Regions from separate parts of the Pectobacterium sp. HCp5_1 genome, predicted to be linked through region 4. Evidence: predicted binding sites of a transcription regulator. Region 4 holds the regulator's gene; each other region holds the start of a gene.
What was found. The regulator CRP, encoded in region 4, controls carbon source genes, mostly activating them, when cyclic AMP is high. The targets are predictions, from matches to a motif close to ATGTGANNNNNNTCACAT.
Positions count from the first base shown of each region.

Region 1: the regulator CRP is predicted to act here: its motif matches at 2,838-2,855, upstream of fadL (long-chain fatty acid transporter FadL).
Region 2: the regulator CRP is predicted to act here: its motif matches at 2,439-2,456, upstream of Q3A88_RS03775 (iron-containing alcohol dehydrogenase).
Region 3: the regulator CRP is predicted to act here: its motif matches at 4,377-4,394, upstream of rbsD (D-ribose pyranase).

Region 1 covers NZ_JAUMIO010000002.1:137,195-144,598, forward strand. The annotation lists gene fadI (acetyl-CoA C-acyltransferase FadI) at 1-875, opposite strand, end outside; gene Q3A88_RS02140 (MarR family winged helix-turn-helix transcriptional regulator) at 1,091-1,576, shown strand; gene Q3A88_RS02145 (class I SAM-dependent methyltransferase) at 1,569-2,333, shown strand; gene Q3A88_RS02150 (YfcZ/YiiS family protein) at 2,426-2,722, opposite strand; gene fadL (long-chain fatty acid transporter FadL) at 3,104-4,405, shown strand; gene Q3A88_RS02160 (SDR family oxidoreductase) at 4,582-5,334, opposite strand; gene Q3A88_RS02165 (LysR family transcriptional regulator) at 5,477-6,373, shown strand; gene mqo (malate dehydrogenase (quinone)) at 6,446-7,404, opposite strand, start outside.
Region 2 covers NZ_JAUMIO010000003.1:209,390-216,793, reverse strand. The annotation lists gene Q3A88_RS03785 (D-threonate 4-phosphate dehydrogenase) at 79-1,059, opposite strand; gene dtnK (D-threonate kinase) at 1,052-2,380, opposite strand; gene Q3A88_RS03775 (iron-containing alcohol dehydrogenase) at 2,617-3,753, shown strand; gene Q3A88_RS03770 (dihydrodipicolinate synthase family protein) at 3,820-4,704, shown strand; gene Q3A88_RS03765 (sodium:solute symporter family protein) at 4,743-6,158, shown strand; gene Q3A88_RS03760 (sialidase family protein) at 6,162-7,349, shown strand.
Region 3 covers NZ_JAUMIO010000041.1:17,973-25,376, reverse strand. The annotation lists gene rbsK (ribokinase) at 1-279, opposite strand, end outside; gene rbsB (ribose ABC transporter substrate-binding protein RbsB) at 475-1,362, opposite strand; gene rbsC (ribose ABC transporter permease) at 1,388-2,356, opposite strand; gene rbsA (ribose ABC transporter ATP-binding protein RbsA) at 2,364-3,869, opposite strand; gene rbsD (D-ribose pyranase) at 3,877-4,296, opposite strand; gene Q3A88_RS19470 (YgiW/YdeI family stress tolerance OB fold protein) at 4,501-4,899, opposite strand; gene qseB (quorum sensing response regulator transcription factor QseB) at 5,144-5,806, shown strand; gene qseC (quorum sensing histidine kinase QseC) at 5,803-7,161, shown strand; gene kup (low affinity potassium transporter Kup) at 7,304-7,404, opposite strand, start outside.
Region 4 covers NZ_JAUMIO010000053.1:6,360-13,763, reverse strand. The annotation lists gene Q3A88_RS20850 (aminodeoxychorismate synthase component II) at 1-553, shown strand, start outside; gene Q3A88_RS20845 (aspartate aminotransferase family protein) at 673-1,899, shown strand; gene crp (cAMP-activated global transcriptional regulator CRP) at 2,048-2,680, opposite strand; gene Q3A88_RS20835 (OsmC family protein) at 3,056-3,463, shown strand; gene Q3A88_RS20830 (phosphoribulokinase) at 3,577-4,446, opposite strand; gene Q3A88_RS20825 (YheU family protein) at 4,571-4,807, opposite strand; gene Q3A88_RS20820 (hydrolase) at 4,804-5,844, opposite strand; gene Q3A88_RS20815 (LysE family translocator) at 5,951-6,553, shown strand; gene Q3A88_RS20810 (ABC transporter ATP-binding protein) at 6,620-7,404, opposite strand, start outside.

The sequences.
Region 1 (7,404 bases), on a different contig from region 4:
CTTTTGGCCTTAGATTCACTCATCATCAACACCGCCGCCGCGCCATCCGTGAGCGGCGTACTGTTCGCCGCCGTGACCGTACCGTGTCGGCGATCGAACGCCGGGCGTAAACGGGAATACTGCTCCAGCGCGGAATCATGGCGCACGTTGTTATCTTCACTCAGCGCCTTGTCATAAGGTGGGACGTAAGCCGTCATCACTTCATCGCGCAGCACGCCGGATTCCCAGGCCTGAGCCGCCAGTTTGTGCGAACGGTGCGCCAGTTCATCCTGCTCTTCACGCGTGATGCCGTAGGTTTTTGCCATTTGTTCGGCGGTATCGCCCATGCGTAATCCAGTGGAATACTCCGCCACGGCGGGCGCAACCGGCAGCAGATCTTTCGGGCGCAGGCCGCTTAACAGTTTCAACTTCTGGCTCAGCGTCCGGGCCTTGTTCATATCCACAAGCGTTCTGGCCAACGCTTTGCTGACGCCAATCGGCAGCACGGAAGAGGAGTCCGCCCCACCGGCAATGCCGACGTCCACCATACCCGCCATAATGCTTTCCGCCACGTTGGCGACCGCCTGAAAGCTGGTGGCGCAGGCGCGCGACACGCTGTAGGCATCGGTATGCACGCTCATGCCCGTTCCGAGCACGATCTCTCTGGCGATATTCGGCGCTTCGGGCATTTGGACCACCTGCCCAAAGACCAATAGCTCGATCAACTCAGGATCGATCCCAGTGCGGACCAGTAATTCGCTGGTGACGAGCTTCCCTAATTCGATGGCAGGTACGCCATGATAGGCCGTTGCCTGCCGGGCAAATGGGGTGCGTAATCCGCTCACGAACGCTATGCGATCGCCACGGCGGGTTATCAGAGGTAATACCTCGCTCATAAACGCTCCTGTTAACCAAAAATAAAGTACGCGCACAACAGGTCAGACCTGATTTCATTGTTAACCAGATAGTTACATTACGCAAAGCTGCGCAACACAAAAGTGTGAAGAACATGCCGTTGTCAGCCCCGATACCATTAACATTATTTACGCAAAGGCATTTGCCAACAAAATACATTAGCGCTAATGTATTTATTCCAACTAGGGAGGAAATATTGAAAATTAAACCCGGATTGGGCGAACTGCTGAGGTATACCGCTGAGCTGGTTGATAAAGGTTCGGAGGCAAACTACCGCGCCCTGTCACTCAATTATCGTCCACGATTTACCCCTATCCTGCGAGCAATGGCCGCAGGCGCTCAGACCGTGCAGGACATCACTGAGTCCACGCACCTGACTCAGGGGGCGATCAGCCAGTCGGTCGCGTTAATGGAGCAGGACGGCATTCTTGTACGCGAACAGCTCAGTGATGGGCGCAAATTTGCCCTCAGGCTGACGCCAGCAGGCATTCAACTTGTTGCTCAGCTCGAAACCTGCTGGGAAGCCATTTTCCTCGCCATTGAACAGCTTGAAAAAGATGCCGGTTGGCCGCTGATGAAAGGGCTGGAGGAGTTGGCGTCTGCGTTGGAACAGCAGGACTTCGAGAAACGTATACAGATAGCGCGTGCAGAGTTACACGCCTCAGGTGATAAAGATGACTAACACAACCGAAGAAAACAGAAACTGGTTTTCCTCAGGCGGGGAGAACTATGCCCGCTACCGACCGCACTATCCACCCGAACTGGCAGAATACCTTTCCAGTCTCGCCCCCAGTACCCAAAACGCGCTGGATGTAGGGTGCGGAACCGGGCAGCTTACGCGACAGTTGGCTGAACATTTCGACGCGGTAAAAGGTCTCGATCCCAGCGTGAGTCAGCTAGGCAACGCCGTTGCACATCATCGTATCGACTACGTGTGCTCCCCCGCAGAAACGCTGCCCGAACAGCCACTCACTTACAGTTTGATTACCGCAGCGCAGGCCGCACACTGGTTCAAGCTGGACGCGTTTTATCAGGAAGTCCGCAGAGTGGCAGTCCCTCAGGGAATATTAGCCCTCATCAGCTATGGCGTTATGCAGCTTGATGACGATCTGAACGACAGATTTCGTCAGTTTTATTACGAAGAGATTGGCCCGTTTTGGCCTGCCGAACGTAAGCTGGTTGATAACGGATATCGGGATATCCCCTTCCCTTTTGATGAGATCGCCGCACCGCCTCTTAACATCCAGCTTGAGTGGCCGTTAGACGCCCTTATTGGCTATATTTCGACCTGGTCTGCCGTCGCCAGCGCCCGAGAAGCAGGACGAGAGGAAATGCTGCGCCGTTTTTATGACGACATCGCGACACTCTGGGGAACGCCAACAACATGCCGACCGGTTCTATGGCCGATTAACATGCGCATTGGGAGAATTGATAAGTGACGACACCACCAACAGCGGTGGATAGAAACAACGAAGGGAAATAAAGCGAGTCGGCAGGCGATGCGATAACGCAATGCCTGCCAGAGGAAGATTTAACGCAGGCCGAGCTGGAAAATCATCGTTTCAGCCTGGCAGCTGAACGTGAAATCGATGTCCAGTTTAACGCCGCCGTCTACCTCTTCCAGCGTGCTGGCGATTTCACAAGGTTCAGACTCTACCGCACGCGCTTTTTCCGTCAGGGCGGCCAGTGCCGCTTCTGCCTCAGCACGATTGCCGAAAACGTTGCTGTAAGACGCCGTGCAATCCGTGTTATCCATAATTGTGCCAACATCGACACAGCAGCAGGCTGCGGTTTCTTCAGCACTGCATTTGTTGATTACGTTCGTCATGCTACTTTCCTCTTAAAACGCGGGAGATATGATCCAGTTCAAATATTTTTATCTTCCTTATATTTTACTCCCTCATCCCGAAGCAGTGCCAGCACTTCATGCTGACCAGTAATTTTAGTGATATCAATCACATTACGGTGTTATACGACAGTAAAGACCGCGTAATATCTCTTCACACAAATTAACCAAAACGTTAAGCAGATCTAAATTTTGCATCATTTTGGAAATATTTTTAATACACGGACGCAACATTGTCGTATTCCCAACTTATACTTTGGCAACTGGTCTGATTTGTCAGGCTAAGTGCGCCCCCTACAATGCGCGTCCCTTGTTACCCCGTGTAACAACGTTAAATAACAAGCATATAAAGAGGTTTTGGTCATGAACCAGAAAAACCTGTTCAAACAATCCACAATTGCTGTTGCGGTGGCCCTGTTTTCAGCAAATGTGTCAGCAGCTGGTTTCCAGCTAAATGAATACTCGTCATCGGGTCTGGGGCGTGCGTTTTCTGGTGAAGGTGCGGTAGCCGACAACGCGACTTCCGGCAGCCGTAACCCAGCGACCATGACCATGTTTGACCGCCCGTCCTTCTCCGGTGGTGTCACCTATATCAACCCAGACATTGATGTTCAGGGGAAAAACTCCCTAACCGGGCAAGATACCAGCGCCAAAAACATCGCACCACATGCCTGGGTACCGAACCTACACTTCATCATGCCGCTGAATGAACAGTGGGCGATTGGTGCTTCCGCCACCACTAACTATGGCCTGGCGACTAAATTTAATGATAACTATGCAGCAGGTTCTATCGGCGGTGAAACCGACCTGTTGACATCAAACCTGAACCTGAGCGCCGCGTATCGACTGAACCAACATTTCAGTTTTGGTTTAGGGGTTAACGCGGTTTATGCCGATGCCAAATTTATTCGGCGCGCTGGTGAACTGGCTAATGTTCCTGCCGGTGTGGGGGGCGCTCAGGGTGCCGTTGCAGGCCCGTCTTCAGAGATGGCTCGTCTGGAAGGTAAAGAGTGGGGTTACGGCTGGAATGCCGGCATCCTGTATGAAGTGGATGAAAACAACCGCTTCGGCCTGACCTATCGTTCCAAAGTCGATATCGATTTCAATGGTGATTACAGTAACCAACGGTCCGCTGGGCCTGGTGCCCTCAATGGCGCAACAATTCCTGGTAAGCTGACACTCAATCTGCCAGAAATGTGGGAAGCGTCCGCCTACCACCGCGTGGCACCGAAGTGGGCGGTTCACTACAGCCTGACCTACACCAGTTGGAGCCATTTCCAGGAGCTGAAAGCGACAGGTAACAGTGGCAACACGCTGTTCCAGAAAGAGGAAGGCTTCCGTGATGCCTACCGTATCGCACTGGGTACCACCTACTATCATGACGATAACTGGACGTTCCGTAGTGGTATCGCGTTTGATGACAGTCCGATACCAGCCGACAGACGTTCTATCTCTATCCCCGATCAGGATCGTTTCTGGTTGAGCGCAGGCACCACTTACGCCTTCAATAAAGATGCGTCAGTGGATGTCGGCGTTTCCTATATGCACGGTAAGCAAGTCGATATCAGCGAACCGCTCTCTGATAGAGCAGGCTCCCCACGCTACAACTTCAGCTCCAAAGGTAAAGCCTGGCTGTACGGCGTGAACTTTAACTATGCGTTCTAAATAAAGAATGGCGTTCTAAATAAAGCACGCGTTCTCATTGCTATCAGTCAGAACGTGATAAAGCAGGTAAGGCAACTTACCTGCTTTTTTATTGCTCATCACAAGGCACGTGTCTCTGTCTTACTGACGTAGCGATTAGCTAATGATGAACACTCCACGAACATTGTAATGTCGAATCAGTCGTTCAAGAGACGTCCGCCATCCACGACGATCTCACTACCGATGGTCCATCGGGACTCATCTGAAGCCAGATACAACACCGCCTTGGCAATCTCCTCCGCCGTGCCGAAACGGCCTGAAGGGATGCTCTTGACGATCTCCTCATTGACTTGTTTGCGATAGCTATCGGGAATGCCAAGTTTGTCATACAGCGGGGTATCTATAGGACCCGGGCTGACCGCGTTGATGCGAATACCACGCGCCATCAGTTCACTCGACAGCGTCTTTGACAGGCTAAGAAAAGCGGCTTTGGTCGCCGAATAAACGGAGGAGCGGCTCGATCCTACATGCGTACTAATCGACGTGTTGAGGATGACTGAAGCGGGATTGGCGAACACCGGCAATAGCGACTGGATCAGAAAATACGGCCCCTTGACGTTAATGTCGAAGGAGCGATCAAACATGTCTTCTGTCCATTCTTCGATCGGTTGCCAAACGGAAACACCCGCGTTAAGGAAAACGACGTCAACCTTTCCATAATGCGCCTCCACGGCCTGCGCCAGTTCATTCTGTGCACTCACACTGGCCGAGTCGGCGCACAGCACTAGCACTTCGCTGCCAAGTTCGGCTTTTGCCGCGGCAATAGAATCGGGGTTGACCCCAGTAACGATGACACGAGCCCCTTCTGCAAGGAACTGCTTTGCGGTTTCCAGCCCAATGCCGGAGGTACCTCCGGTAATAAGGGTACGTTTGTTGTGTAAGCGAGACATAGGGAACTCCTGATAATCATAGCGGGATGCAGCAATGTGCTGCCGGGGACAGCGCTAATCATATTTGTATGCATAAATGATGATAAGATCCTTATTTCGCATATAATTTATTCCATTACTGCATTAATTGAGGCACCTTTACGTGGATCGTTTTCTGCTCATGACCTGTTTTAAACGGACTGTCGAAACAGGCAGTTTTTCTGCGGCAGCACGCGACCTGAATATGGGGCAACCCAACGTAAGTCGATACGTTGCCGCCTTAGAAGAACATCTGGGCGTCAGACTACTTCAGCGGACAACACGCCAGCTTGTGCTGACGCCCGAGGGCGAGCGGTACTACGCAGATGTCAGCCGAATTCTCGATGCGGTTGCAGAATCAGAGTCATCCTTGAGCGATGAGACGGAACCCACTGGACTTCTGCGAGTGGCCTGCCCCACAGCCATGGCCCATACCTTCCTGATACCACAGATCCCTGCTTTTCTCGCCCGCTACCCCGGGTTGTCGCTGGATTTGCAACTGAGCGATCGTTTCGTCGATCTGGTGGAAGAAGGGGCCGAGTTAGCTATCCGAATCGGCCATCCTTCCGACAGTGCACTACGTGCGCGCCGAATTGGCCTTTTCACACGCGTGTATATAGCCTCGGTAGACTATCTGAGTCGTCGTGGCATACCGCAAATACCAGAAGATCTGCACGATCATGACTGTATTCTGTACTCGCTGTTAAGCACGGGTAGTACGTGGCATTTTCGAGATACCGAGATCAACGTTTCGGGGCGATTCCGGGTCAACTCCCCCCAGGCCGTACGGGAAGCCGTCATCGCCGGCCTTGGTATCGCCAGCGGCCCCAAGTGGTTATACGAGGATGGATTACAGAGCGGCAGGCTGTGTCAGGTACTTTGCGACTACGAAGCACCGCCAGTGCCAATCCAGTTTCTCTATGTCGCCAATCGCCTGCTACCAAAGCGAGCCATTGTATTCATGGACTTCATTGCAGAAGCGTTTTCCAGGATCCCTGGACTCAACACCGACAATCGCTAGTTCGCATTGGGCTTGAAGGCACAAAAAAGGCCGCTTTCGCGGCCTGACATCGTGACTTCCAGCTAACCCCGATTACTCAGGCTTAACCTCAATATAGTCCAGGTCCAGCGTGCTGCTGGTGTAGCTGCGGATTTTATTGGTCATTTCAATATTACCGTCCAGCTTCTGACCATAAGAAGGAATGATCTCTTTCAGCTTACCCTGCCATTCTGGCGTAGCGACTTTATCTTTAAACACTTTTTCCAGCAGGCTCAGCATAATCGGCGCGGCGGTAGATGCGCCCGGAGAGGCACCCAGCAACGCGGCAATCGAACCATCCTGAGAGCTGACGATTTCCGTACCCAGTTTCAGCACGCCGCCTTTGTCATCGTCTTTCTTGATAACCTGAACGCGCTGGCCGGCAATCGCCAGTCTCCAGTCTTCTTTCTTCGCGTTAGGGAAGTATTCCTGCAGCGAGGAGAAACGATCGTCGTCATCCATCATGACCTGACCAACCAGATACTTCACCAGATCGAAGTTATCCAGACCGACGTGCGTCATCGGCATCACGTTGGAGAAGGTTACGGAACCGATCAGATCCCACAGCGAACCATTTTTCAGGAATTTGCTGGAGAAGGTGGCAAACGGCCCGAACAGCAGAACGGGTTTGCCGTCAAAAATACGCGTATCCAGATGAGGAACCGACATCGGTGGCGCACCGACGGAGGCTTTACCGTAAACTTTCGCCATGTGGCGCTTCACGATTTCCGGGTTTTCTGTCACCAGGAATTCGCCACCAACCGGGAAGCCACCGTACAGATCGGCCTCAGGAATGCCGGATTTCTGCAACAGCGGCAGCGCCGCCCCGCCCGCACCGATAAAGACAAACTTCGCCTTCATCACGCTTTCTTTCTCGCCGTTCTTCAGATCGGCGTAAGTTACGCTCCAGGTGTTATCCGCATTACGCTTGATATCACGCACTTCTGAATTCAGGTGCAGCGCAAAGTTAGGTTTGGTTTTCATCGCGCCAACCAGCTGACGCGTGATTTCAC
Region 2 (7,404 bases), on a different contig from region 4:
ATATCCTGCAATGCGCGCTGTATCGCGTTTTATTCGCTTACAAAACCCCTGCCATCAACGGTGATAAGTTACCGCCAATCAGGCCAGTTGCATCGCGAGCTGGATAGAGATCGCCATACTTTCGGACTTCGCTTTTCCTGTCCAGGCAATATCAAACGCCGTGCCGTGGTCAGCAGACGTACGGATGAACGGCAATCCGGCAGTGATATTCACCCCATCATAGAAGCCCAGCAGCTTGAGCGGAATGTGTCCCTGATCGTGATACATCGCCACGACCATGTCGTACTGGCCTTCATACGCCTGCAAATAGACGGTATCCGGCGGGCACGGGCCATAAACATCAATGCCTTTGGCCTTCATGGCTTCAACCGATGGCGACACGATTGTGATCTCTTCGTCACCAAACAGACCATTCTCGCCCGCGTGCGGGTTAACCCCAGCAACGGCGATACGTGGGTGGGTAAAACCGACACGCTTGAGGAAGACATCCGCCATGTCGATCACCGTTTCCACGCGATCGCGGTTCAGCGTATCCAGGAATTTACGCAGCGCGATGTGCGTTGAAACATGGATAACCTTCAACTTATCGGTATACAGCACCATCGCATAGTCGCGGCTGTTGGTCAGTTTCGCCAGCAGCTCGGTGTGGCCCGGATAAATATGCCCCGCAGAGTGCAGCGCTTCTTTATTCAGCGGCGCGGTCGCAATCGCGTGGACTTCACCGGCCATCGCCAGCGCAGTCGCTTTCTTGATGCAGCGATAAGCCAAATCGCCCGCCTGTGCCTGAACGACACCAGGCTCCAGCGCCTGAGGATCTTCCAGCGGCTCATCAATGATGTTGATGACGCCCGGCGCGAAGACCGCGTCAGCTGGCTTATCAATGATTTTCAGCTCTACGGCTGGCACCACATTCAGCGCCAGAATACGTCGCATCGTCTGTACGCAGCCCACCACCACGGCAGACGCGCCGGAAAGCTCGCCTTCGGCCAGCGACTTTATAATAATTTCCGGTCCAATCCCTGCCGGATCACCCATCGTTACCGCAATAATTTTACTCACTGACCTTCTCCTCAATAAAACGTAAAACGTCGAGCAAAGTAGTTTCGTTGCCAAAACCCCCCGCTTTAGTCATCACAGGGGTCGTGCCGACAACGCTGTTCAGCAGGTATCCCCAGGGCACACAGGATGCGATTTGCCCCTTAATCTGAAAGCCGGTCGCGCCCAGTGCGGTTGCCACGGCAATCGCAATGTCACCACCGGATAAATACAGTCCGCCCGGCAGACGCTGGTTAGCGCTGCCCGCCGTCAGGCTGTCTAGCGCCTGAACAATATTGCGCGTAAGTTCCCCCAGATAGTGGCTGATCGTTTCGCCAAGCTGCTGTCGGCTAAGCCCAAGCTGCTGGCACCGCGCGTCGATCTCGAAGCGCTGATTTTCGTTATGACAGGTACGAATAATGCAGTGATTACCGCTCATCAACGCCTTCACCGCGTCCTCACTCTGAGATGCTATGACGGTGGATGACTCGGCTGAAAAGAGTGCGTTGATATCAATATCAACCAGCGTGACATCGCTGCGCAGCCTGACGGCCGCAATCTGTTTTTGAGCAATGTCGCTCATCGACCCAACGACAGCCAGCAGTGGCTTTTCGGTTTTACGCGTAAAATTCTGCGTATTCGCCAGCGCTTCGCTCAGGCCCGCCGAACCGACCAGCAAGGGGCGAAACGGCAACGTTCTGGCGGCATCAACGATATGCGCCAGATCGTCCTGCACGTCCGTATCAAGAATAATCAGACGCACGCCCTCGTCCGCCAGCTGCTGCAAACGGTGGGCTAAATTAGCCTGACGGACGTCATCAAGGTGTATCTCCGCCACCGGTAACGCGGTTTGTTCTGCCAGGCGGGTAGCGATAGAAGCGGAGGTCACCGGCGTTTTGGGATCGCTGGCAAATTCCGTATCGGTAAGCAGACGACCATTTACCCAGACTTCACCTTTGCGGGTCACACGCCCCAGCGTCGGTGACGCCGCGGCAATCAGCGCGACGGGCACGGCTGCCGCAGACAGCGCGGCGGCGATTTCCGCCCCCAAATTCCCACGCAGCGTCGAATCAATCTTCTTGATAATCCAGCCTTGCCCGCCTGCTGCCTGCCAGGCTGCAACCGCTTCTGCGGTACGTTGAGACGCCACGTCGTCACGCGCCGCACGGCTATCGGTGTTGATCACCACCGCATCGCCCAGTAAATCCGCGTGCAGTTTATTAACGTCAAAAACGACGCTAACCCGCGCGCCATGCTGCGCCAGACCGACGCCCGCATCATTGGCACCCGTAAAGTCATCAGCGACCACTAATACCTGTTCTGCTGATTGCTGCACGTTTGACATACTCCATCCCCGGTTCATGATTACCTGATAATGATTATATTGAATCACGTTTGATTATATGTGAGCAATATCAAATTATTTAAAAGGAATTTCACCTATAAATTATCACCACGATGTGGCAAATGGCGTTTAGACGTGATGAGAACCACGTCATTTGACTGAAAGTAATCACCATCGCAACCATTATCATCATAGCGATAACGCTCTGGCGAAAGAGAAAAGGCAAGGTAATAAGCATGAACATCAATAGCACTATCCTCAGCGGTTACCGGGTACTTCAGGACATTAGTCACCTGTTGGCAGGGAAACAGCACGTTTTATTTGTCACCGACAAAAACATCGTCGGGCTGCCTGACGTTCAGGCGCTGATCGCACAAGTTAAGCAAGCCGTTCCGCAGGTGCTGTTGGTTGATAATGTTCCTGCCGAGCCAAGCCAGCACGACGTTGCTCAGATACTGAGCCAGCTCACACAAACCCAGACCGATCTGGTGATTGGCGTCGGTGGCGGTAGCGTGCTGGATGTCGCCAAACTGCTTTCCGTACTGTGCGCGGGCGATGACACCGTCACGCTGGATAGCCTGCTGGCAGGGGAAAAACCGACGCGCCGCACGACATCCCTGCTTATCCCGACCACCGCAGGAACCGGCTCAGAAGCCACGCCGAATGCCATTCTGGCGATCCCAGAGAAAGAGACCAAAGTCGGCATTATTACGCCAGTGATGCTGCCGGACTACGTTGCACTGGTGCCGGAGCTGACCATCAGCATGCCGTCACATATCGCCGCTTCAACCGGTATTGATGCGCTCTGCCACCTGATTGAGTGTTTCACCTCAACGATTGCCAACCCGGTCAGCGACAACTACGCGCTGATTGGCCTGAAAAAGCTGTTTGCCAACCTCGAAACCTCCGTGCGCGAGCCGAGCAATATGGAAGCCAAGCTGAACATGCTGTGGGCGTCCTACTACGGCGGTGCCGCCATTGCCCACTCCGGTACGCATCTGGTTCACGCTATGTCTTACCCGCTGGGCGGCAAGTACCACATCCCACACGGCGTAGCGAACGCCATCCTGCTCGCCCCTTGCATGCGTTTCGTGCAGGACGCCGCACAGGAGAAATTCGCACAGGCGTATGACCTGCTGCCGGATGCCGATCTGACGCTCAGTACCGCGGAAAAAGCGCAGGCGCTGGTGACCTACTTCAGCGAGTTGGTTAAACGCCTCAACCTGCCTAACACCTTACAGCAGCTCGGCGTGGAAAAAGACCACCTGCCGTACCTGGTTGATGCCGCGTTACAGGTTCAGCGCCTGATGAAAAACGTGCCAACACAGGTCAGCGCCGACGACGTCCGTGAGGTTTATCTGACCCTCTTTTAAAGCGCGGATTTAGGCAAAACGGTTTTAAATTTTCATCTTTTTGATTATGTGTCACGAGGAAGAACAATGAGTAAAAATATTACCGGCGTCCTGACCGCCATCGTCACGCCGTTTGATAACCAGGGCGAATTTAACCCCGCTGCTATGCGTCTTCAGGTTCAGCGCCAGATGCGCTACGGCAACGGTATTTTTTGTAACGGCACCAACGGTGAGTTTTTCGTACTGCACACCGATGAAAAAGTCGCCGTTACTGAAACCTGCGTTGATGAAGTCGCCGGAAAAGTGCCGGTTGTCGGCCACATCGGTGAAATCTCCACGCGGGAAACCATCAAGCTCGGCAAACGCATCGCCGCGCTGGGTGTTGATGCCGTTTCGGTCATCACCCCGTATTTCATCCCACTCAAACAGGAAGAACTGATCGCCCATTACACCGCCGTCGCCGATGCGCTGACTGTGCCGGTGTTTCTCTACAACATTCCTGCACGCACGGGGAATACGCTGGCGCCGGAAACCGTCCGCACGCTGGCGGATCACCCGAACATCATCGGCATTAAAGACAGCGCAGGCAGCTATGAAAGCCTGAGCGGTTATGTGCAAGCGGTGAAAGGTGTACAGGGCTTTAACGTATTGAATGGCCCAGACTCGCTCATTCACCAGGGCTTTGTTGACGGCTGCTCCGCCTGTATTTCCGGGCTGGCTAACGTGGCTCCGGAACCGATCAGCCAGATTTGGCATCGTTTCCACGCCGGTGACATTGAAGGCTCCCGTCAGGCACAAGAACAGGTTGCCGAGTTGCGTAAGACACTGTACGCCATCGCGTTCTCACCGGCTGTGGTGAAAAAAGCGCTGGCGATCATGGGTGAAGATGTCGGCGTCAGCCGCTATCCGATCCAGTTTTCCGCACAGGATGAAGACAACATCCGCAACATCCTTAATCAATTCTCGCAGTAACAGAGAAATATCAATTTCCACTTATAGGCCGAGAAGATATGAACCATTTTAACCTTACTGACACCCTCATAATCGTTGGGATGATTGTGTTTTATATCGCATTCACCTCATGGTTAACCTACAAGCTCCGCAGTAAATCGAACACCGAGTTCATGGAAGGATCACGCGCGCTACCGGCGTTTATCGTCGGTATCCTGCTGATGACCGAGTTCATCGGTGCCAAATCCACCATCGGTACGGCGCAGTCCGCCTTTGAGAACGGCTTTGCCGCATCCTGGTCGGTGATTGGTGCCGCCATCGGTTTCCCGCTGTTTGGTATGATTCTGGTGAAGAAGATTTATAACACCGGGAAGATCACCATCTCCGGCGCGATTGCCGAGAAATACGGTACCAGCACCAAAAACATTATCTCGATCATCATGATCTATGCGCTGTTGCTGGTTAACGTGGGCAACTACGTCAGCGGCGCGGCAGCCATCGCCACGGTGTTGAAAGTTTCTCTGCCTGTCGCCGCGCTGATCACCGCTGTCGTCAGTACTTTCTACTACTACTTCGGTGGCCTGAAAGGGACAGCCTACATCACGCTGATCCACAGCGCCGTGAAGTACGCGGGCGTCATGATCATTCTGTTCGTCGCGTTGAAAATGACCGGCGGCTTCAAGCCGATGATCGAACAAATGCCGGATTACTACTGGACGTGGGACGGAAAACTCGGTGCAGGCACTATCTTCGCCTGGCTGATCGGGACTATCGGTTCTATCTTCTGTACGCAATTCGTCATTCAGGCCATTTCGTCAACGAAAGATGCCACCAGCGCCAAACGTGCGACCTGGGTTGCCTTCTTCTTCTGTATGCCGATTGCGCTGGCTATCGCGGTCATCGGTGTCGCAGCGAAGTTCGCTCACCCTGAAATCAACAGCCTGTACGCGATGCCGGTCTTCCTGCAAGACATGAACCCATGGCTCGCCGGTCTGGTCACCACGTCACTGGTCGCGTCTATCTTCATTAGCGTGAGTATGGTGGCACTGGCTATCGTTTCCCTGTTGATTAAGGACTTCTACGTTCCTTACTGGAAACCGACGCCAGAAAAAGAAATGAAAATGACCCGAATCCTGTCGCTTGTCGTCGGTTTCGCGCCGCTCCTCTTCGTTCTGTTCGTCCCTGAAATTCTGAAGCTGTCGTTCTTTACGCGTGCCATTCGTCTGTCGATTTCCGTGGTTGCGGTGATTGCGTTCTACCTGCCGTTTTTCAACAGCGCACGCGGTGCAAACGCCAGCCTGATATCAGCCTGCGTCGTCACCTCTGTTTGGTATATTCTCGGCAACCCGTACGGCATCGATAACATGTATGTCGCGTTGGTTACCCCTGCTATCGTCATGCTGATCGACCGCATGATTCCGAACAAAGCGGCCAAAATCAAAATTTCTCAAACTGAAAATAAATCAGGAGCCTGAGTCATGAGTAGCGAAACCATTACCGTGGAACGTAGCGGAAAAGTTCATCACGCAGAAGGCGATGCCGCGCGTCTGGATGCCTACATTCCATCGGAATGCCCGCAGAATCATGCGGCCAACCTGCTCCATCTGCCGAACGGCGATGTGCTGTGCGTCTGGTTCGGCGGCACACAGGAAGGGATTGCGGATATCTCTATCTACATGTCCCGTCTGGTAAAAGGCAGCGATAGCTGGAGTCAAGCCGTTAAGCTGTCTGAAGATGCCACGCGTTCCGAGCAGAACCCGGTTCTGTTCCTCGCACCGGACAACGTGCTGTGGCTGCTGTACACCGCGCAGAAATCCGGTAATCAGGACACCGCGATTGTGCGCTACCGTCAGTCTACGGATTTCGGTGCGACCTGGGGCGAGATCGGCACACTGCTCGATCAGCCGGGTACCTTTATCCGCCAGCCCATCACCGTGTTGGCAAACGGCGACTGGCTGCTGCCGGTGTTCTACTGCCGCGTTCAGCCGGGTGAAAAATGGGTCGGCAACGATGATGACAGCGCCGTAAAAATTTCCAGCGATCGGGGGAAAACCTGGCAGGAATATCCAGTGCCGAACAGCACGGGCTGCGTGCATATGAACATCACCCCGCTGAAGGACGGCACGCTGCTGGCGCTGTACCGTAGCCGCTGGGCGGATTTCATCTACCAAAGCCGTTCAACGGATGGCGGTAAAACCTGGTCAGATCCCGTGCCGACCGAGTTGCCGAACAACAACTCGTCCATTCAGGTGACGACGCTGGAGAATGGCCATCTGGCACTGGTGTTCAACCATATGAGCGCCGCCGATGCTACCGAACGCCGTCTGTCACTGTACGATGAAATCGAGGATGAAGAAGACAAAGCCAGCAATGCCAAAATGCCGGAAGTGCAAGCCGGTGCTCGTAGCGCCTTCTGGGGTGCTCCACGCGCGCCGATGACGCTCGCCATTTCGGAAGACGGCGGTAAGAGCTGGCCGTGGCAGCGCAATATCGAAGTGGGGGACGGCTACTGCATGACCAATAACTCCACGGAGAAGCTGAACCGCGAGTTCTCTTACCCCAGCGTCAAGCAAGCGCCGGACGGTAAGCTACACGTGGCGTTCACCTACTTCCGTCAGGCGATCAAGCACGTCGTGGTGAGTGAGGAGTGGGTCAAAGCGAACTAAACCACGCTGCTTTTTCTCTTTGCCAGCGGGGGCTCTCCCCCGCTACCTTCAGGAC
Region 3 (7,404 bases), on a different contig from region 4:
TGTTTCCCCGGAGATAGCCTCAACAGCGGAAACATCGATATTGTCCTTGGATAGCTGCTGGCAAATACGGGTGCCGATATCATCTTCTCCAACGCAGGCAATAAAGGCGATGTCTGCACCGCTTCGACCAGCGGCAACGGCCTGATTGGCACCTTTCCCACCGAAAGCAACGCTATATTGCTCACCGATCACCGTTTCGCCTGGACGGGGAAATTGCTCAAGATTGAGAATATGGTCAGCATTAATACTGCCCAGCACCACCAGCTTACCCGTTTTCATTGTGTCGAATCCCGCTACGTTAATAATGCGCCACCACAAACGGGTGGCGCGAGCCCTGCTTTATACCCGTCATACTTCAAGCTGCTTGTGCGTTGGTTGCCCTTACTCACCCCAGTCACTTACTTGTGTAAGCTTCTGGGGATTCATGCGGTTACCGCCTTCATGCAACTCGAATTATTTAGGGTATATTTTTAATTATTTTGCTACCAGCTTCAGGTCAACCGGAATGATGGCCTGAGGTTTTTCACCTTTCAGCACTTTCGCAGCCGTTTCGATACCGATCACACCGATCTGATCAGGACGCTGAGCAACTGTCGCAGCCAGCTTGCCTGACTCAACAGCCTTCACGCCATCCTGAGTGCCGTCAAAGCCGACAACCAGCACATCTGTTTTACCTGCGGTTTGCAGTGCACGCAGTGCACCCAACGCCATTTCATCGTTCTGAGCAAATACGGCCTGAACGTCAGGGTGCGCGGTCAGCAGGTTCTGCATCACGTTCAGCCCTTTAGTACGGTCGAAGTCAGCAGGTTGGCTGGCCAGCATAGCGAATTTATTTTTCTCAGCAGATTTCATGAAACCGGCCCCACGCTCGCGCGCGGCAGACGTTCCAGCGATGCCTTCCAGCTGAATCACTTTAGCGCCTTCACCCAATTTCTTGGCAATGAAGTCACCGGCAACTTTACCGCCGAAGGCGTTATCAGAAGCCACGTGGCTCACAACTTCACCACTGCTCGCAACGCGGTCCAGCGTAATAACAGGGATCTTGGCCTGATTAGCCATTTTAATCGCATTACCTACTGCATCAGAATCGGTCGGGTTGATCAGCAGAACTTTGGTTCCACGTACCGTCAAATCCTGAACGTTAGCCAGTTCTTTTGCTGGGTTATTCTGGGAATCCAGCACAATCAGCTCGTAACCCAGTTTGTCAGCTTCTTTCTGCGCACCCTCTTTCATTGAAACAAAGAACGGGTTATTCAGCGTAGAAACCACCAGAGCAACCGTATCTTTGGCCAAGGCATTAGCACTGACAGTCGCGCTCAGCGCAACAGCGGAAACCAGAGTAGCCAGCTTTTTCATATTCATAACTCAATTCCTGTGTGAATGAAGGTTATTTACTGCTTTTGTTATCTACCAGAACCGCCAGCAAGATGACGACTGCTTTAACGATCATTTGGTAGTAAGAAGAAACACCTAATAAATTCAGTCCGTTGTTGAGGAAACCAAGGATAAGTGCGCCGATCAACGTACCAACGATACGCCCTTTTCCTCCAGCCAGACTGGTGCCGCCCAATACTACAGCCGCGATAGCATCCAGCTCATACCCTGTGCCCGCCGTCGGCTGTGCAGAGGACAAACGTGCGACTTCGATAATTCCCGCCAGGGCAGACAACAGCCCACACAGGGAATAGACAATAATTTTGACTTTATCAACACTGATGCCGGACAAACGGGTGGCAGACTCGTTGCCGCCCAGCGCATAGATATAGCGCCCCAGACGCGTATGGTGCAACATGTACCAGGCTGCCGCGAACACGATAGCCATGATCCAGATTGGCGTCGGAATCCCCAGCGGACGACCGATACCAAACCAGCCAAACGCATCTGCTACGTCGGAAAAACCGGTATTAACCGGGCTGCCGTTGGTATAAACCATCGTCACACCGCGAAGTAACAGCATCATGACCAACGTGGCGATAAACGCCTGCACTTTGCCTTTAGATACAATAACCCCCGTACCCGCACCAATCAGCGCCCCCAGCGCCAGTGCACCAAACACTGCCACCAGCGCATTGACTTCAAGCCCGACGATGGAAGCTGCTACGGCACCGGTCAATGCCAGCAGGGAACCCACGGACAAATCAATGCCCGAGGTCAGAATCACCAGCGTCATGCCGACGGCCATGATGGCGTTCACCGACGTCTGCTGGAGAATATTGAACAGGTTGTTCAGGGTAAAAAAGTTAGGGCTCATGGCGGAAACAACCGCAATCAGGATCAGGAGCGCGATCAGCGATTTCTGCTCCAGTAACCACTCTTTGCTGAACCAGCGTTTTGCCGCGATAGATTGAGAACTCATGTCTGACTTACTCCTGCTTTGCGCCGTATTGCTTACCAACGGCCGCGGCCATCAGTGCTTCCTGGGTTGCTTGCTCAATAGGGAAATCACCGCTCAAGCGCCCTTCATGCATCACAATGATGCGATCGCTCATTCCCAAGACTTCGGGCATTTCGGATGACACCAATATGATGCTCAGCCCTTCTTCTTTGAATTGATTGATTAACTGATAAATCTCTTTCTTCGCCCCGACATCGACGCCACGCGTCGGTTCATCGAGGATCAGGACATTTGGGCGCGTCATCAGGCCACGGGCAATCGCCACTTTCTGCTGATTACCGCCGGAAAGCAGGCCGATAGGCTGCTCCATCGAAGGCGTTTTCACGTTGAACAGGCGAATAAAGTCGGCAACGGTCAGTTGCTCTTCGGCATGTTTCAAACGACCGCCCGCATGGCTGAAATAGCGCAGTGCGGTTAAGGACATGTTTTCTTTTACTGACATGCCCAGCACCAGACCATCACGTTTGCGGTCTTCGGAAATGTAAACGATGCCGTTCGCCAGGCCATCCTGCGGTTTACGGGTCACTACGTCGCGGCCATCCAGCGTCACATTACCGCCAGTTCGCGGCAGTGCACCGTAGAGAATCTTCATCAGTTCGGTACGGCCCGCACCCATCAGCCCTGCGACACCCAGAATTTCGCCTTTCCGCACCGTAAAGCTGACACTGTCAACGCCCGGCCCAGACAGATTCTGTACCTTAAGGCGAACCTCTCCCGGCACTTTATTCGAACGTGGGTACTGATCTTCCAGCTTACGACCGACCATCATTTCAATCAGCGTATCTTCCTCTAAATCACTGACCGGACGCTCGCCGATAAACTGACCATCGCGGAACACAGTAATGTCATCGCAGATTTCAAAGATTTCTTTCAGACGGTGGGAAATATAGACAATGCCGCATCCCTGAGATTGCAGCTCTTTGATCACACTGAATAACGAAGCGGTTTCAGTATCTGTCAGGGCATCGGTCGGTTCATCCATGATGATGACTTTCGATTCAAAGCTCAGCACCTTGGCAATTTCTACCATTTGCTGATCGCCAATCGATAAATCCCCGACCATACGACGGCTGTTATAGCGCAGATTAAGGCGTTTCAGCAGCTTATCGGCTTCCGCATACATCTTGTTCCAGTCGATACGACCGAAGCGGTTGGTGAATTCACGACCAAGGAAGATATTCTCGGCAATCGTGAGTTGGGGAATCAGGTTAAGTTCCTGATGGATAATACCGATACCTGCTTCCTGGGACGCTTTCGGCCCGCTGAAATCGACCTCTTTCCCCAGAAAATGAATGCTGCCGGCATCTTTACGATAGATCCCGGTCAGAACTTTCATCATGGTGGACTTGCCCGCACCGTTCTCGCCCACCAGCGCCATCACTTTTCCCGGATAGACTTTGAGTGCCGCACCGGAAAGCGCTTTAACGCCGGGAAAAGATTTCGTGATGCCTTGCAGTTGCAGTAAAGGTTGCATTGATGCCTCAGAACGTTACGCCAGCACAAAGGATGACATTGGCATACGGAGAGCACTCTCCGCTGCGAATGATGGCCCGGCTTTTCCCGCTTTGGGTTTTAAATTCTTCATGGCTAACATAGTGCAATGCAATTGAGTTTCCCTGGTGTTGTTCAAGTTGCTTCAATTGATCGAGTAATGCGTCATGGACTGCGGGGTTCTTTTCAATAATTTCTTCCGCCAGAATAGCGGCCTCGACCTGCATTTCGCTGGTGACAACGCTAACCACCTGCAAAAACGTCGGCACGTTATGCGTCAACGCCAGATCGATACGGGTCGTCGTTTCAGGAATAGGTAAACCGGCATCGCCAATCACCAGGCTATCGGTATGCCCCAGTCGAGAAATCACGGAAGAAATATCTGAATTCAATAATGCTGCTTTTTTCATCTTCTCACCCCACCAGCGAAACGTTTCGCTAATAACATTCTAGAAAAAGAAGTAAGAAAGGCAATGAAGAGATAAAAAAAATGTGATCACCATCGAAACGTTTCGCTAACAAAAAAAGAAAGGTAACGAGAGGTCGTTATAGGAGATTGATAAATAGAGAAATGGCGGGCAACAGCCCGCCAATAGGGAACAGAGGATAGTGCGTTAGAGTTTACGAATCTGCTTCACATCTACCCCAACAGCGTTGAATTCTTTATCCAACTCGCCTGAAATTTCCACTTTATCGGTAGGTGAAACCATCTGGCCATTCCAGCGTTTGTGATCGATCTCGACTTCCATCGTGCCCGTTGAATCACGGAACAGGTAGTTTTCATCGCCGAGCCGTTTTTCAATATTCCCTCTCAGCGTCACCCAAGTGTCATCACGCAAATCTTTAGCTTTATCTACCGTGGTGAGGGAACTCTGCGAATCGGTGAATCCCCCTTGATGTGTACCAACGGCTGGTGTTTCTGGATTGACGAAACCACCACCACTGCTTTGTGCAGCAAATGCTGGTGCAGAAATCAGAGCGGTAATCGCGAGTAACGCAGCTGCTTTTTTCATATTTACCTTCCTTATTTTGCCTGTCATTTCGCAGTCAACCTGCGGGAGTAATCGGTCTTCGATAAGGATTAAAACAAACCGTTCTTAACAGAATCTTAAGGAAGCAACTTTCGCATTGTTGTTTTTTTATATTGCCGGATATTGCCCAGTTTCAGTGATTTGACCTGTACACACCGGCTCTCTATTTCGTATAAAACCGGAAAAGGCATAAGCGCAACAGCAGCGCATTCTCTGCGAGGCAGCCATGAGAATATTGTTAATCGAAGACGATCGCTTGATTGGCGACGGCCTGAAAGCGGGGCTGAACAAACTGGGCTTTAATATCGACTGGTTTATGGAAGGTAAAGCAGGTGCAGCGGCATTGAAGGCGGCCCCCTATGATGCGGTGGTGCTCGATCTCAGCCTGCCGGGTATGGACGGGATGGATATTCTGCGCCAGTGGCGTCAGGCGGGCCATGACGAACCGGTACTGATTTTGACCGCCCGCGATGCGCTGGAACAACGAGTGGAAGGGCTACAACGAGGTGCCGATGATTATTTATGTAAGCCCTTTGCGCTGACAGAAGTGGCCGCTCGCCTGCAGGCGCTGATTCGCCGCCGTCACGGTCAGCTTCAACCGGCATTAACGCATGGTGCAATTTCCCTTGAGCAGGGGTCGCGGAGCGTCACGCTTAACAACGAACCGCTAATACTAAAATCTCGCGAACTGGCGTTACTGGAACTGTTTTTGCTCAATCCGAACCGCATACTCACGCGCGCACAGTTGGAAGAAAAACTCTATGGGTGGGACGATGATGTCTCCAGTAATGCGGTAGAAGTGCATATCCATCATCTGCGTAAAAAGCTGGGCAGCGGGTTTATCCGTACCGTGCATGGCGTTGGCTATCTTCTGGGGGATGCGCCATGAACCGACTCAGCCTGCGTTTACGCCTGATTGCAGGTTTTACGCTGCTGACATTGATTTGCTGGGGCGTAGCTAGTCTGCTTTCGTGGTATCAAACACGCCATAATATCAATGAGCTATTTGATACCCAGCAAATGCTGTTTGCCAAACACCTGGCCACCATGAATCCTGATGAATTGCGAATCCAGTCAATTTCTCTGCCCAAAACCAAAAGTCTGGTACATGAGAATCAGGGAAAGCAGGAAGATGATGCGCTGGCCTTCGCCATTTTTACCCGCGATGGGAAAATGGTACTGAACGATGGTGATAACGGCAAGGATTTCATTTTTAACTATACGCGCAACGGCTTCACCGACGGCAGATTACGCGATGACAATGACGCTTGGCGCATCGTTTGGCTGACGACTGCGGATAATCGCTACGTGATTGCTGTCGGGCAGGAGTGGGAATATCGTCAGGACATGACGCTGGATATTGTAAAAACCAACCTGATGCCCTGGCTGTTCGCCCTGCCGATCATGCTGGCGCTGTTGTTCTGGCTGGTCACGCGTGAACTTTCACCGCTAAAACGCATTACCGCCGAGCTTCAACAGCGTTCACCTGACGAAAGTACGCCGCTGGCGACGCAGCACATCCCGCAAGAAGTTCGCCCGTTGGTCAACGCATTAAACCACCTGTTTTCCCGCATCAGCGACATGCTGGTTCGTGAACGCCGTTTTACCTCCGATGCGGCTCACGAATTGCGTAGCCCGCTGGCAGCGTTGAAAGTCCAAACCGAAGTCGCACAACTGGCGCATGATGATGAAGCCATGCGGCACCATGCGCTGGTCAATCTGGATAAAGGCATCGATCGGGCCACACGGCTGGTGGATCAGCTCCTGACGTTATCGCGGTTGGATGCCGAATCGTCTCCCGAGGGGATGCAGCCCATCCAGTTCAATGAACTCCTGCAACAGGCTGTGATCGCGCATTACCACACAGCGCAAACCGCGGGTATCGAGCTGACGCTGGATTTACCGGACACCCCGGTTATTCGGCAGGGCCACCCGCTGCTGCTGACTCTGCTGATACGCAATCTGCTGGATAATGCTATTCGCTACAGCCATGAAGGAGGAACGGTAAGCCTGACGCTGACAGAGCGCGGCTTTCAGGTTGCCGATAACGGACCGGGCATTAACGAGGAAGCGCTGGCAAGAATTGGCGAACGCTTTTATCGCCCGCCGGGGCAGGAGAAATCCGGCAGCGGTCTTGGGATTTCCATCGTAAATAACATCGCCAAACTGCACCACATGCGGGTCACGTTCACCAATCAGCCCGAAGGCGGGCTGGTTGTGTCGGTTAACTGGCAAAAGCTATAGGACGTTGCGTTGGGGTAAGATCGAGATACACGGTCGACCACGAGGCGAGGTGTCCCTGCGGGAACCTCATCCCCGTGTTTCCCTAATAACAAATAGCGAGTCGCTGCCTACGTGTTAACGATAGCGAGTATAGAGGGTTCACTTAAATCTCGACCTGTATCCCCAGCTCAATCAGCCTGTTCGGCGGTATTTCAAACTGATCCGCCGCTCGCAGCGCATTCCGGCTGAGCATCATGAATAGCT
Region 4 (7,404 bases):
CGACTCTTTTACCTACAACCTTTACCAATACTTTTGTGAGCTTGGTGCACAGGTTGTGGTGAAGCGTAATGATGAACTGACGCTGCGTGAGATTGAACAGCTTGCGCCTGAGCGGTTGGTCATTTCACCGGGCCCTTGTACGCCGGACGAGGCGGGCATTTCACTGGCTGCAATCCGTCACTTTGCCGATAAATTGCCTATTTTGGGCGTGTGTCTTGGCCATCAGGCGATGGGACAGGCGTTCGGCGCGCGCGTGGTGCGGGCACGACAGGTCATGCACGGGAAAACCTCAGCGATTGCGCATAGCGATACGGGGGTTTTCACGGGGTTGGCACAGCCGTTGACGGTCACCCGTTATCATTCACTCATTATTGATTCCGCCTCGCTACCCGATTGCTTTGAAGTTACGGCCTGGAGCGAACATGAAGGAAAGCGTGATGAGATTATGGGGATTCGCCATCGCGCATTGCCGCTGGAAGGGGTGCAGTTTCACCCAGAGAGCATTCTTAGCCAGCAGGGGCATCAGCTTTTGGATAATTTCCTTAAAATTTAGCGATATAGAAAGTTATTCTCCTCAGTAGCCGATTTAATATTGCCTGCAATTGATTTTTTATGCATATTTATTGACTATATTTTCATTCCGGTATGATGGACAGCAGAGTGAGGCAGCAAATGGCAGCAGAGCAGAAAGCAGTGACACGGGATACTCACGATAAAGTGATTTTGCCAGTTTATGCACCCGCTAAGTTTGTACCCGTGAAAGGTAAAGGGAGTCGCGTCTGGGATCAGGACGGCCGCGAGTATATCGATTTCTCCGGCGGTATTGCGGTTACGGCGCTGGGTCACTGCCATCCTGCATTGGTGAACGCGTTGCAGCAGCAGGGTGAAAAGCTGTGGCACACCAGCAATATTTTCACGAATGAGCCTGCGTTGCGCCTCGCCAGCAAATTGATTGATGCGACTTTTGCTGACCGTGTGTTCTTTGTTAACTCCGGTGCTGAAGCCAACGAAGCTGCCTTTAAGCTGGCGCGTCACTATGCGGTTAAACGCCATAGTCCGTATAAAACCAAGATCATCTCCTTCTACAATGCATTCCATGGTCGGACGCTGTTCACCGTTTCGGTCGGCGGACAGCCTAAATATGCCGATGGTTTCGGGCCTAAGCCTGCCGATATTGTTCATGTTCCCTTCAACGACCTGGCTGCTGTTAAAGCGGTGATGGACGATCACACCTGTGCAGTCGTGCTGGAACCGGTTCAGGGTGAAGGGGGGATTACGCCTGCTACGCCTGAATTTTTACAAGGTGTTCGCGATCTATGCGATCAGCACAAGGCGCTGCTGGTGTTTGATGAAGTGCAGAGCGGAATGGGGCGTACTGGCAAACTATTCAGCTACATGCACTACGGCATTACGCCGGATATTCTCACAACGGCTAAAGCATTGGGCGGTGGTTTCCCAATTAGCGCAATGCTGACGACGGAAGAGATCGCATCGGCTATGACGGTTGGGGTGCACGGCACCACCTATGGCGGCAACCCGCTGGCCTGTGCGGTGGCGGAAGCCGCGCTGGATATTATCAACACGCCAGAAGTGCTGTCAGGCGTGGCGGATCGCCACGATCGCTTTGTCAGTGAGCTTGAGAAAATCAATCAGCAGTTCGGTGTATTCGAACAGGTTCGCGGTATGGGTTTGCTGTTGGGGGCAGAACTGAAACCGCAATGGCATGGTCGTGCGGGCGAGTTTCTGGCGGCGGCAACGTCTCAGGGGCTTATGGTGCTGATGGCTGGGCCGAATGTGATCCGCTTTGTACCGTCGTTGATCATTGATGAAGATGATATTGTGCAGGGGATGGCGAAATTCGCTAAAGCCGTCGCGCAGGTTGTTAACGCAGCAAACTGATTACGTTACGCCATAAAAAAACGTAGGGAACGTTTTTCAGCGTTGCGTTAGCAACGACCCGTAGGGTGGTGAGCAGGAAGCTCGCCATAAAAAAAGCGTGAGGCCGAGGCTTCACGCTTTTTTATTGGTAGGGTACAGCGACAGGGGCTTAGCGAGTGCCGTAAACGACAATCGTTTTACCGTGTGCAGAGATCAGGTTCTGGTCTTCTAACATTTTCAGAATGCGGCCCACGGTTTCACGCGAGCAGCCAACGATTTGCCCAATTTCCTGACGGGTAATTTTTATTTGCATGCCATCTGGATGCGTCATGGCATCAGGTTGTTTGGCCAGGTTGAGTAGGGTTTGGGCAATACGGCCGGTCACATCAAGGAAGGCGAGGTTGCCGACCTTCTCAGAGGTAACCTGAAGTCTGCTTGCCATTTGTGCAGACAGACGCATGAGGATATCCGGGTTAACCTGGATGAGCTGGCGGAATTTTTTATAGGAAATTTCAGCCACTTCACAGGCAGTTTTTGCCCGCACCCAGGCGCTGCGCTCCTGACCTTCTTCAAACAGGCCGAGCTCGCCGATAAAATCGCCCTGATTGAGGTAGGAAAGGATCATTTCCTTGCCTTCTTCATCTTTGATTAGCACTGCGACAGAGCCTTTCACGATGTAGTAAAGCGTTTCTGCTTTTTCACCTTGGTGAATCAGCGTGCTCTTCGATGGATACTTGTGAATATGACAATGGGAAAGGAACCATTCGAGAGTTGGATCTGTTTGCGGTTTGCCGAGAACCATTCGCTATCATCCTCTGTTGTAATTCACTGCGCAAATTACAGGGGTCAGAGTTCCCTGTACGGCGTGTTTTACTGCTAAAAAAATAAAATTCAGTCTAGGCAGAATGACGTCAGGGAATATACTGAAACCACTGTACCCTTTATTTTCCGGTTGCTGCCTTGCCGCACCGTAAACGTGGCTGGGGTATGTCTGGCCAGGCCATCATCTTCTTCGTTTCTGGGTTTGTCCAGAAAAGGTCTATTCTGTTTTCGTTTTAACACAGCTTGAAGGACGTGTCTTGTGTTGTCTCGCTTCAGCATGACAAAGCGCTGATTAACGCTGGTTTTTGTACAGTAACGGTATAAATTTTCAAAAAATTTTTAGTGGAGAGGCATCATGCAGGCACGGGTAAAATGGGTTGAAGGCTTAACGTTTTTAGGCGAATCCGCATCAGGGCATCAGATAGTGATGGACGGCAATTCCGGTGATAAAGCGCCCAGTCCGATGGAAATGGTGTTGATGTCTGTAGGGGGATGCAGCGCGATTGATGTGGTATCGATTCTGCAAAAAGGCCGCAACGATGTAGCGGATTGTGAAGTGAAATTAACGTCAGAGCGTCGGTCTGACGCGCCGCGTTTATTTACCCACATCAATCTGCATTTTATCGTGACGGGAAAAGGGTTGACCGACAAAGTTGTCGAGCGAGCCGTCGTACTGTCGGCGGAAAAATACTGCTCTGTGGCACTGATGCTGGGTAAAGCCGTTGAGGTGACGCACAGCCACGAAATTAGAGTGCTGGAATAATCCCTTTCTCTGGGCACTCATTCTGGTCACTTAAGCCTGCTATTAGTGGAAACACCGGGGGAGGTTCCCGTCGGGAGGCCTCACCCCTGTGGTCGCCCCGTGTATCTCGATGCTTATTCGATGGTTTTCCCTTCAATTAACCGCTGCACCAGCGGCGCCATGATCAATTCCATCGCCAGCCCCATCTTCCCGCCGGGAACGACCAGCGTGTTGATGTGGGAGATAAAGGACCCCTGCAACATGGCGAGCAGATAGGGGTAATCAATATTGTCCAATCCCTGAAAATGAATCACGACGAAGCTTTCGTCCAGTGACGGAATCGATTTGGCAGCGAACGGGTTGGAGGTGTCCACGGTAGGCACACGCTGGAAGTTGATGTGTGTGCGAGAGAACTGTGGCGTGATATAGGTGATGTAGTCTTCCATTGAGCGGACGACGGAATCCATCACCGCTTCACGCGAGTGACCGCGCTCATTAACGTCACGAATCAGCTTTTGAATCCATTCCAGGTTGACGATCGGCACTACGCCGACGAGTAAATCCACATGCTGTGCCACGTCGTTTTGCTCAGTGACCACGCCGCCGTGTAGCCCTTCATAGAACAGGATGTCGGTGGGTTCCGGCATTGGTTCCCACGGCGTGAATGTTCCGGGAACCTGATTATAGGGAATCGCTTCATCGTAGGTATGCAGGTATTTACGCGTCTGGCCGCGCCCGTGCAGGCCATATTCGATAAACGACTGTTCCAGCAGGCTGAAATCATTCGCTTCCGGGCCGAAATAGCTGATGTGGCGTCCTGAATCACGTGCTTTACGAATCGCCATATCCATTTCCGGGCGGGTATAGCGGTGAAAGCTATCGCCTTCTAACTGGGCTGCGCGCAGATCAAACTGCTGGAAAATCTTACGGAAGGCCAGACTGGTTGTTGTGGTTCCCGCTCCGCTGGAGCCGGTAACCGCAATAATCGGATGCTGATGTGACATAAGGTGCGTGACTCCGTGATCGCGATGCCCGCGTAGACCGAAGGCCTGCGCGCATCCTCAAAAAAGACGTAATTGTCATCATTGTTAGCATGTTTGGCGCGTTCTTTCACGACTTTCGGCGTGCTCAATAAGGAGCATGTCCTCCAGAATTGAGCTGATTACGCGGCATGATATTGAGGGTTTCATGCAACTCAGACCACACCAACACCACCTCGCCAGACTGGAGTTGGCCGCGGATATCTTCCACTTTCTGCGCCAGTGAACGCTCCTGTTCGCCATAATCGGTGCCTTCCCGCAGGACGAAAGATTCGATGATGTTATCCAGCGTTTCTGGATCGAGCTGTTGCCAGGGAATAATCACGCTATGTTTCCTGATTCAAAGGGTTCCTGAGTAAAAACGGTTCCTGAAGGAAAAGAGTCGCTGGCCTGGTCCAAAAATGGGCTAAGCCAGTTGGGAATGCGCTGTTCCAGCCACATTTCCGGTTTCAGCAACGTTCCGCCGACGAAGCCGACATGCCCGCCATGTTCCGTTAGCTGATACTCAATATTAGACGGTAACTGCGACAGATCGGGAATCACCTCTGACGTCATGAAAGGATCGTCCTTCGCATGGATGATGAGTAGCGGTTTACGTATCTGAGGCAACAGCGGCAGAGCGCTACAGCGTCGATAGTAGTCGGCTGCATCGCGGAAGCCGTGGATACGTGAAGTAATGACGTCATCAAACTCGCGTAGCTGGCGGATTCGCTTCAACTGCGGTAGCTGAATTGGCAGCGTATCTGGGTAAGCCGCCAGCTTGCGGCCAGCGTTTTGTTTCAACAGGCGCAGCAGGTAGTGCTGGTAGACGCGGGAGAAGCCTTGTTCCATCCGACGGCTACAGGGTTCGAGCATCAGTGGTGCGGAAACAATGACGGCCGCGGACAGTGAACAGGCTTCGCCTTGCTGCGCGAGCAGATAGGCCAACATGTTGCCGCCGAGAGACACGCCGATGGCGGCGGTAGGAGCATCGCCCAGCGTCTCCTGCATCCAGTGCAGGAAATAGCTGGCATCGCTGGTTTCGCCAGAATGATAAATGCGCTTCATCCGGTTGGGCTTACCGCTGCATCCACGAAAATGCATGATGACGGCCAGCCAGCCGCGCTGCTTACAGGCATGTAGCAGGCCGTGAGCGTAGGGGCTATGAAAGCTACCCTCTAGCCCGTGGAACAGCACCACGCGCGGTTTGTGCCGTGCCTGTTCAGGGGCTTCGCTCCAGGCCAGATCGACGAAATCGCCGTCCGGCAATTCAAGTGGCTGCCAGACTGGCGAGAATTGCGCATGACGGCGGATCAGACGCGGTAATAGCGTTTGCAGATGTGGATTATGCGCGCCGCTCAGCGGACGAAAATGATCATACATAAAGGATATAGAAATCTTGTTGTCGGCTCTTGTACGATCAATATCACACTGTTAGCTTCAATGCTGCCAGTTGGTACGACATTTGGGTCAGGAGCGCCCACAAATAATGGAACTGAGTTTATTTCTTTCGATGTTGGGGTTTTTGTGGGTAGCGGCCATCACGCCAGGGCCGAATAATATGCTGTTGACCACCTCGGGCGCGAATTTTGGCTTTATGCGTTCACTGTGGCTGATGATCGGCATCATGCTGGGCATGCAGAGCATTTTGCTGCTGGTGGCATTCGGTGTCGGTGGTTTGATTCTGATTTACCCTTCGCTGCACTTTATTCTGAAAGTTCTCGGCAGTGCCTATCTGCTCTGGCTGGCGTGGAAAATTGCCACGGCGGCTTACGAACGGCTGGAAACGTCCGTTGCACCGCCCCAGCCGATCCGGCTTTATCAAGGGTGGTTGCTGCAATTTCTGAACCCGAAAGCGTGGCTCATGGCGCTGGGCGCGGTTGCCAGCTTTAGTCTGGCCGGTGAAGGCTATAACCAGTCTGTGATCGCGATAAGCATCGGGATTGTGCTGGTCAATCTGGTTTCCGGCGTCATTTGGCTCGGATTTGGCACGATGATTGGGCGACTGCTGCGCAGTAAAAAAGCGTGGATTATCTTTAATGTGTCAATGGGCCTGCTGACCGCCGCTTGCGTGCTGCTGATTTGGCATTAAGGCTTCGTTGATAACGTCGCGAGCGGTTTTTCGCTCGCGACGCCTTTCAGGTGAGAGAGACTGAATTTACTCGCTCTGCATCATCTGCTCTAGCTGTTCCTGCGCATCCAGCCAGGACAGCTCCGTTTCTTCCAGCTCGATTTTGACTTTGGTTTGCTGTTGCAGGCAATCGGTGAGTTCGGCCTTGCGGCTGATGTCGTAGATGGCGCTGTCTGCCAGTCGAGCTTCAAGCGCTGCGAGCGTTTCTCCCAGCTTTTCCATCTGCTGTTCAAGCTTGGTTATCTGTTTGCGCAGCGGCTGCGTTTGCGTTCTCAACTCAGCTTCGCGGCGTTTCTGATCTTTTCTGCCCTGCGCGCTGTTGGCGGCATTTTCTTTTGGTGTTTCATCAGCCGCATTTTCCTGACGTTGCAGGCCGACCAGCCACTGCTGGTAGTCTTCCAAATCGCCGTCGAACGGTTCTACTTTCTGGTCGTGTACCAGATAGAGATCGTCCGTAGTAGAACGGATCAGGTGTCGATCGTGCGAGACGACAACCAGCGCGCCTTCAAAATCGATTAACGCTTCGGTCAACGCCTGACGCATATCCAGATCGAGGTGGTTGGTCGGTTCGTCGAGCAGCAGGAGGTTCGGGCGCTGCCAGACGATCAGTGCCAGCACCAGACGGGCTTTCTCACCGCCGGAGAAGCGCTCGGTGATCTCGGTGACTTTGTCGCCCTGAAAACCGAAGCCGCCGAGGTAGTCGCGCAGTTGCTGTTCCGTTTCGCGCTCTGCCAGACGCACCAGATGCTGCAAGGGCGATTCGTCCGCACGTAGGAACTCTAACTGGTGCTGGGCGAAATAACCGAGCTTCA